DNA from 2 places in the Faecalibacterium sp. Marseille-P9590 genome. Region 1 is predicted to be linked to the other one. Evidence: riboswitches for the same ligand, from Rfam matches in the RefSeq annotation. Region 1 holds a riboswitch; the other holds the start of a gene.

The links. Region 1 has a riboswitch for thiamine pyrophosphate ahead of thiW (energy coupling factor transporter S component ThiW). Riboswitches for the same ligand answer to the same signal wherever they lie in the genome.
Region 2: linked by a shared signal. The riboswitch ahead of thiT (energy-coupled thiamine transporter ThiT) and the one ahead of thiW (energy coupling factor transporter S component ThiW) in region 1 are both predicted to bind thiamine pyrophosphate.

The regions. Positions count from the first base shown of each region.
Region 1 covers NZ_JAFREF010000005.1:66,554-70,830, reverse strand. Annotated here, with positions in the region: gene thiD (bifunctional hydroxymethylpyrimidine kinase/phosphomethylpyrimidine kinase) at 1-167, opposite strand, end outside; gene thiE (thiamine phosphate synthase) at 180-815, opposite strand; gene thiM (hydroxyethylthiazole kinase) at 802-1,623, opposite strand; gene thiW (energy coupling factor transporter S component ThiW) at 1,640-2,155, opposite strand; TPP riboswitch at 2,397-2,530, opposite strand; gene J3349_RS07735 (SPFH domain-containing protein) at 2,656-3,954, shown strand; gene J3349_RS07730 (hypothetical protein) at 3,970-4,277, shown strand, end outside.
Region 2 covers NZ_JAFREF010000002.1:164,302-168,578, reverse strand. Annotated here, with positions in the region: gene J3349_RS03490 (2-hydroxycarboxylate transporter family protein) at 1-11, shown strand, start outside; gene J3349_RS03485 (alpha/beta hydrolase) at 27-848, shown strand; gene J3349_RS03480 (hypothetical protein) at 1,046-1,198, shown strand; tRNA gene J3349_RS03475 (tRNA-Ala) at 1,527-1,602, opposite strand; gene thiT (energy-coupled thiamine transporter ThiT) at 1,741-2,313, opposite strand; TPP riboswitch at 2,401-2,501, opposite strand; gene J3349_RS03465 (sporulation transcriptional regulator SpoIIID) at 2,610-2,861, shown strand; gene sigG (RNA polymerase sporulation sigma factor SigG) at 2,896-3,663, opposite strand; gene J3349_RS03455 (sigma-70 family RNA polymerase sigma factor) at 3,992-4,277, opposite strand, start outside.

The sequences.
Region 1 (4,277 bases):
TCGGGGCTGACCTCGAAGATGCCGGATACGCCGGTGGTGTTCTGGGCCGTCAGGGCGGTGACAGCGCTCATGGCGAAGATGCCGTTCATGGTCATGGCTTTGAGGTCGGCCTGAATGCCGGCGCCGCCGCTGGAATCGCTGCCCGCGATGGTAAGTGCAGTTTTCATGGGTTTGCTCCTTTAGATGATTTGTTCTGTCAGTGCCTTCAGCTCTTTGCACTCAGCCTCAATGTCCTCGGCGCTGAAGATCGCGCTCACGAGGGCCACGCCGTCCGCGCCGGAGCCTTTGAGCTTGAGGATATTGTCTTTATGGATGCCGCCGATGGCCACGACCGGCACATCCACGGAGGCGCAGATCTCTTTCAGTCTGCCCTCCGGCAGGACGTCCACATCGGTTTTGGTGTGGGTGGAAAATGCCGCGCCGACGCCCAGATAATCCGCGCCGTGGGCCACGGCCAGCTGCGCTTCCTCGACGGAATGGGCCGACACACCGATGATCATGTCAGGGCCGACCTTGGCGCGGACGTCCGCTGCGGCCATATCTTCCTGCCCGACATGGATGCCGTCGGCATGGCATTTTATAGCGATCTCGACGTTATCGTTGATGATGAAGGGTACGCCATAGCTGCGGCAGAGGGCGGAAAGCTCCATGGCTTCCTGCAAAAATGCCGCGTCGTCCAGCTCCTTTTCCCGCAGCTGGACGCAGGTGACGCCGCCTTTCAGCGCGTCTTCCACCTGCTGGCGGAGGGTCTCGCGGCCCGTCCACGCCCGGTCGGTGACGGCGTAGAGAAGCATGGTGTGTTTATCGCATTTCATAGCGTGCTCCTTCCTCGAGCTGTTCGGGGGTCATGTGGTAGATCGCGTCGATGATGTAATTGCGGTAGGTGGCGCTGCCGTCCAGCCTGGAAAGGCGGCTGTGAGCTGCTTCGCCCGCAAGGCCCATGGCGCAGATAGCTGCAGCAGCGGCTTCCAGAGGCTTGTCCGGGTTGGCTGCACAGAATGCCGCCGTCAGGGCCGAGAGCTGACAGCCGGTGCCGGTGACGGCGCTCATCATGGGGTGGCCGTTGCGGATGCAGAAAGCCCGCTCTCCGTCGGCCACGATGTCGATGGCACCGGTGACGGCGACGACCGCCCCCGTGCGGGCCGCAAACGCTTTGGCGAATGCCACGGTCTTGTCCAGCGTCTCGTCAGTCACCTTGTCGGCGGTGTCGGCGTCCACGCCTTTCGTGGTGCCACTGCCTGCCGCCAGCGTCCGGATCTCGGAGATGTTGCCCCGGATGACTGTGAACTTCACTTCCCGCAGGAGGCGCAGTGCCGTTTCGGTGCGAAGATGGGAAGCGCCTGCGCCCACGGGGTCCAGCACGACAGGACGGCCCAGCCGGTTGGCGGTGTGTCCCGCCAGCAGCATGGAGGGGATGGTGCGGCTGTTCAACGTGCCGATGTTGAGGTTCAGCCCGGCACACAGCGAGGTGATGTCCTCGACCTCGGCGGCATCATCCGCCATGATGGGGGACGCCCCGCAGGCGAGGACGATGTTGGCACAGTCGTTGACGGTGACGTAATTGGTGATGTTATGGACAAGCGGGCTTTTGGCCCGGACATTGGCAAAGATGCTCTGAAACATGGGCTTCTCCTTCGAATCAGCTCAGGCTGGCCTGCATGGCGCGGAGTGCGCCTGCGCGGGAAAGTGCGGCCAACAGTGCGCCTGCAATGATGGCACCGCCGGCGGTGGAGACGAGGAAGGGGACGATGTAGGCGTAGAACGCGATGTCACCGGCGCTCTTGCCCATCAGCAGGATGGCGACGGGGTAGGCGCACAGACCGCCGAGGATGGAGGTGCCGAACACCTCGCCCACGAGGGTGGGCAGCAGCTTATTGGTCTTGTGGAAGACGATGCCGCAGAGCAGTGCGCCGAACATGCTGCCGGGGAAAGCCATCAGACTGCCCAGACCCAGCAGGTTGCGCAGCAGGGAGGCGACGAAAGCCACGCCCACGCCGTAGTAAGGCCCCAGCAGAACAGCGCAGAGGATGTTGACCATGTGCTGCACAGGGGCGCATTTGCTGCCGAAGACCGGGAAGGAGAAGACGCTGCCCACAACAGCGACAGCGCAGAACATACCGGCGAGGGCCAGCTTTTTAGCAGAATAGTGTTTCATAGTGAGTGCTCCTTTTCAACAAAAAATAAGTGCAGGGGCAGACCGCCGCTCCCGCACACGAACAGACCCGGCACCCGCGCAGAGATACCGGAAACGGAAGAAGCGGTCGAGGCTCACTGGCCTCCTCTCACGCCGGAACACGGCTTCCCATCGCAAATCATGACCCGGACTCAGGGCGCTCCCCCTCAGCCGGAGACAACAAAAAAGGAGACGCCCTCTGCGGCGTCTCCTGTAAAAATCCATAAACGGTGTTATGACTTCCTACGGCGGCATTATCCGCATCAGGTGCAGAAACTGTCCGAAAACAATTTCTAAAGGGTCGAAGTTTGAGAACTTCCTCTCAGCCTGCTTCCACAAGCTCCCCTGTATTTGTTTGTCGGGAGTATTCTACACCCATCGGGGATAAAATGCAAGGGTTTTCTTTTTTCGCGGCGCGTTTTGTGGTATACTGAGAAAAAGCCCGCATTTGAAAAAACGGGCAGATAAAGGAGATATGGCTTATGGGTCTTGTCAAAGCAGCATTGGGCGCGGCATCCGGCGTGATGGGCGACCAGTGGAAAGAATACTTTTACTGCAGCGCTCTCCCGGCGGAGGTGCTGGCTGTCAAGGGACAGAAGAAAGTCTCCGGGCGCTCTTCCAACCGCCACGGCACCGAGAACATCATCACCGACGGTTCCATCGTGGCCGTGGCCGAGGGCCAGTGCGCCCTCATCGTGGAGCAGGGCAAGGTGGTAGACCTCTGCGCCGAGGCCGGCGAGTACACCTATAACACCGGCACCCAGCCCTCTCTGCTGAGCGAGGGTCTGGCCAAGAACATCGACGAAGTGTTTGCCGAGATCGGCAAGCGGTTCAGCTTCGGCGGTCAGGCTGCCACCGACCAGCGCATCTATTACATCAACACCAAGGAGCTGATGGGCAACAAGTACGGCACCCCCAGCCCCGTGCCGTTCCGCGTCGTGGACCAGCGTGCCGGCATCGACATCGACGTCAGCATCCGCTGCTTCGGCGAGTACAGCTACCGCATCGTCAACCCCATCCTGTTTTACACCAACGTCTGCGGAAATGTGGAAAACGAGTACACCCGTGACGCGCTGGAAGGCCAGATGCGCACCGAGATGATGACCGCATTGCAGCCCGCCTTCGCCCGCATCAGCGAGATGGGCATCCGCTACTCGGCTCTGCCCGGCCATACCACCGAGCTGGCCGAGGCCCTGAACCAGGAGCTGTCCGGCAAGTGGAGCAAGCTGCGCGGCATCGAGATCGTCTCCCTCGGCGTGTCCGGCGTCAAAGCCAGCGAAGAAGACGAGCAGATGATCAAGGAGCTGCAGCGCAGCGCCGCCTTCATGGACCCGACCCGCGCCGCCGCCCACATGGTGGGCGCACAGGCTTCGGCGATGCAGGCAGCGGCTTCCAATACCTCCGCCGGCCCGGCCATGGCCTTTATGGGCATGAATCAGGCCGCTGCTGCCGGCGGCATCAACGCCCAGGCCCTCTACCAGATGGGCGCACAGCAGCAGCCTGCCGCAGCTCCTGCCCCCGCAGCCGCCCCGGCGGCTGGCAGCTGGAGCTGCTCCTGCGGCCAGACCGGCAACACCGGCAAGTTCTGCACCGCCTGCGGCAAGCCCCGCCCCGAAGCAGGCTGGGTGTGCAGCTGCGGCGCACACAATACCGGCAAATTCTGCTCGGAGTGCGGTAAGCCCCGCCCGGCGGCCAAGTGTCCGAACTGCGGCTGGACCCCTGCCGACCCGTCCAACCCGCCTAAGTTCTGCCCCGAGTGCGGCAAGCCTTTCGGAGCCTGAAAGGGGAGCTGAGATATGGCAGAAAATACCACGAATTACCAATGCCCGGCCTGTACCGGCCCGCTGCGGTTCGACAGCGCCAGCGGAAAGCTCTGCTGTGATTACTGCGGCTCTACCTACGATGTAGCACAGGTCGAGGCTCTTTACGGCGAAAAGCAGGCTCAGGCCGATAAGGCCGCCGAAGCCGCCGAAAAGGCAGCGTCCAGCGGCCCTGTCTGGGGGGAGATGGAGACGGGAGATCTCAGCAGCCGCACCTGCACTTCCTGCGGTGCAGAGCTGGTCTGCGGCCCCGAAACAGCTGCCACCACCTGCCCCTACTGCGG
Region 2 (4,277 bases), on a different contig from region 1:
AATTCCTGTAATCCTGGAGGTACTATATGGCAAATCAGAATCCTTTGGCTACGAATCTCACGCTTGAGCAGCAGAAAAACCTGTTCGGCAATGCTTACTTAAATATGCTCTGGCACTGTCCGACCGACCTGCGTTTCCACTACTGGGTGCATCTCCCAGACTACTACTACGACGAAGAGGAGCATGAGTACTCTCTCCTCGTCATCATCCATGGAACCGGCTGTGCAATCGAAGAGTACATCAAGCAGGCGAAGGAACTCGCCGACAAATATCATATGGCTGTGCTTGCGCCTATGTTCCCGGGTGGACTCATTCAGCGCGATGACTTCAACAGCTATAAGCTCCTCTCCTGCGACGGCATCCGCTATGATCTGATTCTCCTCGATATGATCGAGGATATGGCGAAGCGCTATCCAGGCGTTCACACAGATCAGTTTTTCATGTTCGGACACTCTGGTGGCGGGCAGTTCGTAAACCGCTTCCTGCTCGCTCACCCTGATCGTCTGAAGGCCTGCTCCATCGGTGCACCTGGCCGTCCGACCTTCCTAAATCCAGACGAGGACTACTTCTGGGGTATCCGTGATTTCAAGGATTACTTCGGTTATGATGTCGACCTCGAAGCCGTAAAGAAGGTACCCGTCCTCATCAGTGTCGGCGAGCTCGACAACAAGTTTATCGGCGACTCCCCGTATGGCGATAACCGCGTAGCCCGTATGAAGAGCCTGCAGAAAAATTTCCAGGAGCACGGCGTCCATACGGAGCTGACGATCCTTCCGGGCTTCGCCCATGAGGCTGGTGAAAAGGAACGAGTGCAGGCCGCGCAGAAATTCTTTATCCAGTATTTATAACTCAAACTACAGTTTTTGAATTTCCTTTCTTTGTACCCTCTTTTTAAAAGAGGGTACATTGCGTATTTCTTGCTTTTCCTTCATACTTGCGTACTTTTAGTAGATTATGAAAGCAAGCAGAATTTCTATTCTACGGAATCAACTATTCTGCACTGGAAGCTGCCGTCCGGCGAATCCAACAGGATGTTGATTTCCTGATGAAGTATCTCCCCAAGGTGCCTGATGATGCCTATGTGAAAGTGGAGACCACGAAGATTCTCAAACAGCACAAGGCATATATGGCACAGTTTGAAGAAATGCTGAACGATGAAAAAAATCGCATAACGACAGGCACTTGTATGATGAGCTGATTTCCTATGCTGACCTGTACGACAGTGCCAGTTTTGAAGCAAAGAAAATGATTGTCAATCAGCTTATCCGCAGAGTAGATGTTTATCGTGGATATCAGATCAACATCTCGTTCAACTTCGATCTCACTCCTTACATTGAGGGGGAGTGATGCGTCCACCTGCAAAACAGTCGGACATCGAACAAGCATTTTCAAAAGCAACGAAATAGCAAGAATTGGGGGTTGCCGTCCACGCGCCTGCAAAATCAGGCATTTGGCTGATTCTCGATGCAACCTCTAAGAAAGCAAAAAGAAAAGCACCGTACTTCAAACGAAGTACAGTGCTTTTTTGGTGGAGAATAGCGGGATCGAACCGCTGACCTCTTGCATGCCATGCAAGCGCTCTCCCAGCTGAGCTAATCCCCCATAGCCTGTGTCGTCCCTGACGACGTGTGTTATTATACCAGCTGAAAGGAGAGTTGTCAACAGCTTTTTTCAAATTCGTGCAAAAAAAGTCCCGCCGGGTGCATTTCTGCCTCCGGCGGGACTTGCGTTCAGGAGAACTCAGGCTTTGGTGTACTGACGGTCGAAGATCTGGGGTGCTGCCTTGATGAGCAGCACAGCGCCCACCACAGTGATGAGCGTCTCCGGCAGCATGTAGCTGGCGTTGTACACGAGGCTGTAGGTCCAGGCGCTCAGACCCTCATTCAGGTTGCCCCAGACGAGGACGCCGGACAGGAAGCTGCACATGAAGCGCAGGAAGCCTGCGATGGCGGTACCGACGGCCACGCCGACCATCCGGTTCTTGAAGGGGCGGGCGAAGAACTCTGCGGTACCCAGAACCATAAAGGCCACCAGATAGTCCAGCAGGATCTCACCGAGGAAGTAGATGAAGGTGGGCGTCGGGGGAGCCCAGAAGCCCAGCAGCATCTGCAGGCAGCCGTTCACCAGACCGGTGAACAGGCCCCACTTGACGCCGTGGCGGAAGGAGACGAGCACGAAGGGCAGCATACTCAGCAGGGTGACGCTGCCGCCGTTGGGCATGGTGAAGATCTTGATGTTGGCCAGCACGGTGCCGATCGCCACCATCAGCGCGCACTCCACCAGCACCCGGGTCTTGGAGTAGGATTTCGACATGAGGATTCCTCTTCTCATAATAATAGTACACAAAAACAAAAATGCGCCTGCTTTTGCTGGCAGGCGCACGGGCTGTTTGTGAAAATCGGGACCTTTCCGCAAACTACCTACGCCGGCATTACCCGGATCAGGTTCAAGGGTCTCTGCTTCCAGCAGATCTCAGCCTCACGGCGCCCCTGTTTTCATGTCCACTTTCAGTATAGCCGCTCTCCGCCAAAAGTCAAGCCCCCGGCGGTATATCGGCCCGCCGGGGCACATATTCTGGAACAAGCACACTTTGGCGGGAGGGAGCAGTCATGAAAGGTGATCCGGAACAGCGGGCGCTGCTGCTGGGAGAGTACATCGTGGAGCATGGGGCCACCGTGCGGGCGGCGGCGCGGGCCTTCGGCTGCAGCAAGTCCACCGTACACAAAGACGTGTCGGTGCGGCTGCGGACGGTAGGCCCGGAGCTGTTCCGGCAGGTGCAGATGGTGCTGGCCCGGAACAAGGCCGAGCGCCATCTGCGGGGCGGCGCGGCCACCCGGGAAAAATACCACAAGCCTCGTTAACGGAAAGCGGCGGTGTCCAGACACCGCCGCTTTGTCATGTCATCTGGTGGAACTGCTCCAGCGCCGCCTTTTCCAGCCGGCTCACCTGTGCCTGGCTGATGCCGATCTCCCGGGCCACCTCCATCTGGGTCTTGCCTTTGAGGTAGCGCAGTTCCATGATGCGCTTTTCGCGCGGGGTGAGGCCCGCCACGGTCTGGCGGAACTGCAGACCGCTGATCCAGCTGTCCTCGCCGTCGGGGTCGCGCACCTGGTCGATGACGTACACCGCATCGCCGCCGTCGGCGTAGACCGGTTCCTCAAGACTCAGCGGCTCCACCACCGATTCCAGCGCCGCCGACACCTCGCGGCGGGACAGACCGGTCTTCTGGGCGATCTCGTCCACGGTGGGTTCACGGCCCAGCTGCTTTTCCAGCTCCTCGCGGGACTGCATGGCCCGGTAGGCCGTGTCCCGGAGGCTGCGGCTCACCCGCAGGGCGTTGTTGTCCCGCAGGAACCGCCGTATCTCGCCGATGATCATCGGCACGCCGTAGGTGGAGAACCGCACCTGCTGGGCCGGGTCGAAGTTGTCGATGGCCTTAATGAGCCCGATGCACCCCACCTGAAACAGGTCGTCCATGTTCTCGCCCCGCTGCGAAAAGCGCTGCACCACGCTGAGCACCAGCCGCAGATTGCCCTCTATCATGCTCTGGCGGGCCTCTTTGTCCCCGGCCCGCGCCCGGGTGAGCAGGTCGCGCTTCTCCTGCTCGGACAGTATCGGCAGTTCGGCGGTGTTCACGCCGCACAGCTCAACCTTGTTGTACATCCCCTACCCTCCGGTTTCGTTTCAGTTTCACCGGAAGTATGGCCGCAGGGGCAGGATAACATTCATTCCAAATTCAGGGGATAACCTCTCCGTCACGCCTTCGGCGTGCCACTGCCCGGGTTGCGGTACCCAGCAGCCGCAGCGCTTTGCTTGCGTCTTGCTGGCCGCGGCCCCAACAGCGACTCCCTGTTTCCGCCACTGGCGGCGGTCGTCGTTGTTGCTCCTAACGAGGGGAGGCTTTGGCATACCGGAAAACTTAATCTCTTCGCCAGAGGCTCCCCTCGATAGGGGAGCTGTCTGCGAAGCAGACTGAGAGGTTTAATCTTCTTCACTCCCCTAATTGTTCTCTTAATTGCCGTATGATCCTTTTCTCCAGCCTCGAAATATAGCTCTGGCTGATGCCGATGGCGTCTGCCACCTCCTTCTGGGTCCGCTCCACGCCGTCCAGCAGGCCGAAGCGCAGCTCCATGATCTGCCGCTCCCGGGGCGAGAGCTGCTCCACCGACCGGCGGAGGCTGGCCCGCTCGGCGTCCTGCTCGAGACGCTGACCCACCTGATTCTCCTCGCTGCTCAGCACGTCCGACAGCAGCAGCTCGTTGCCGTCGCCGTCGATG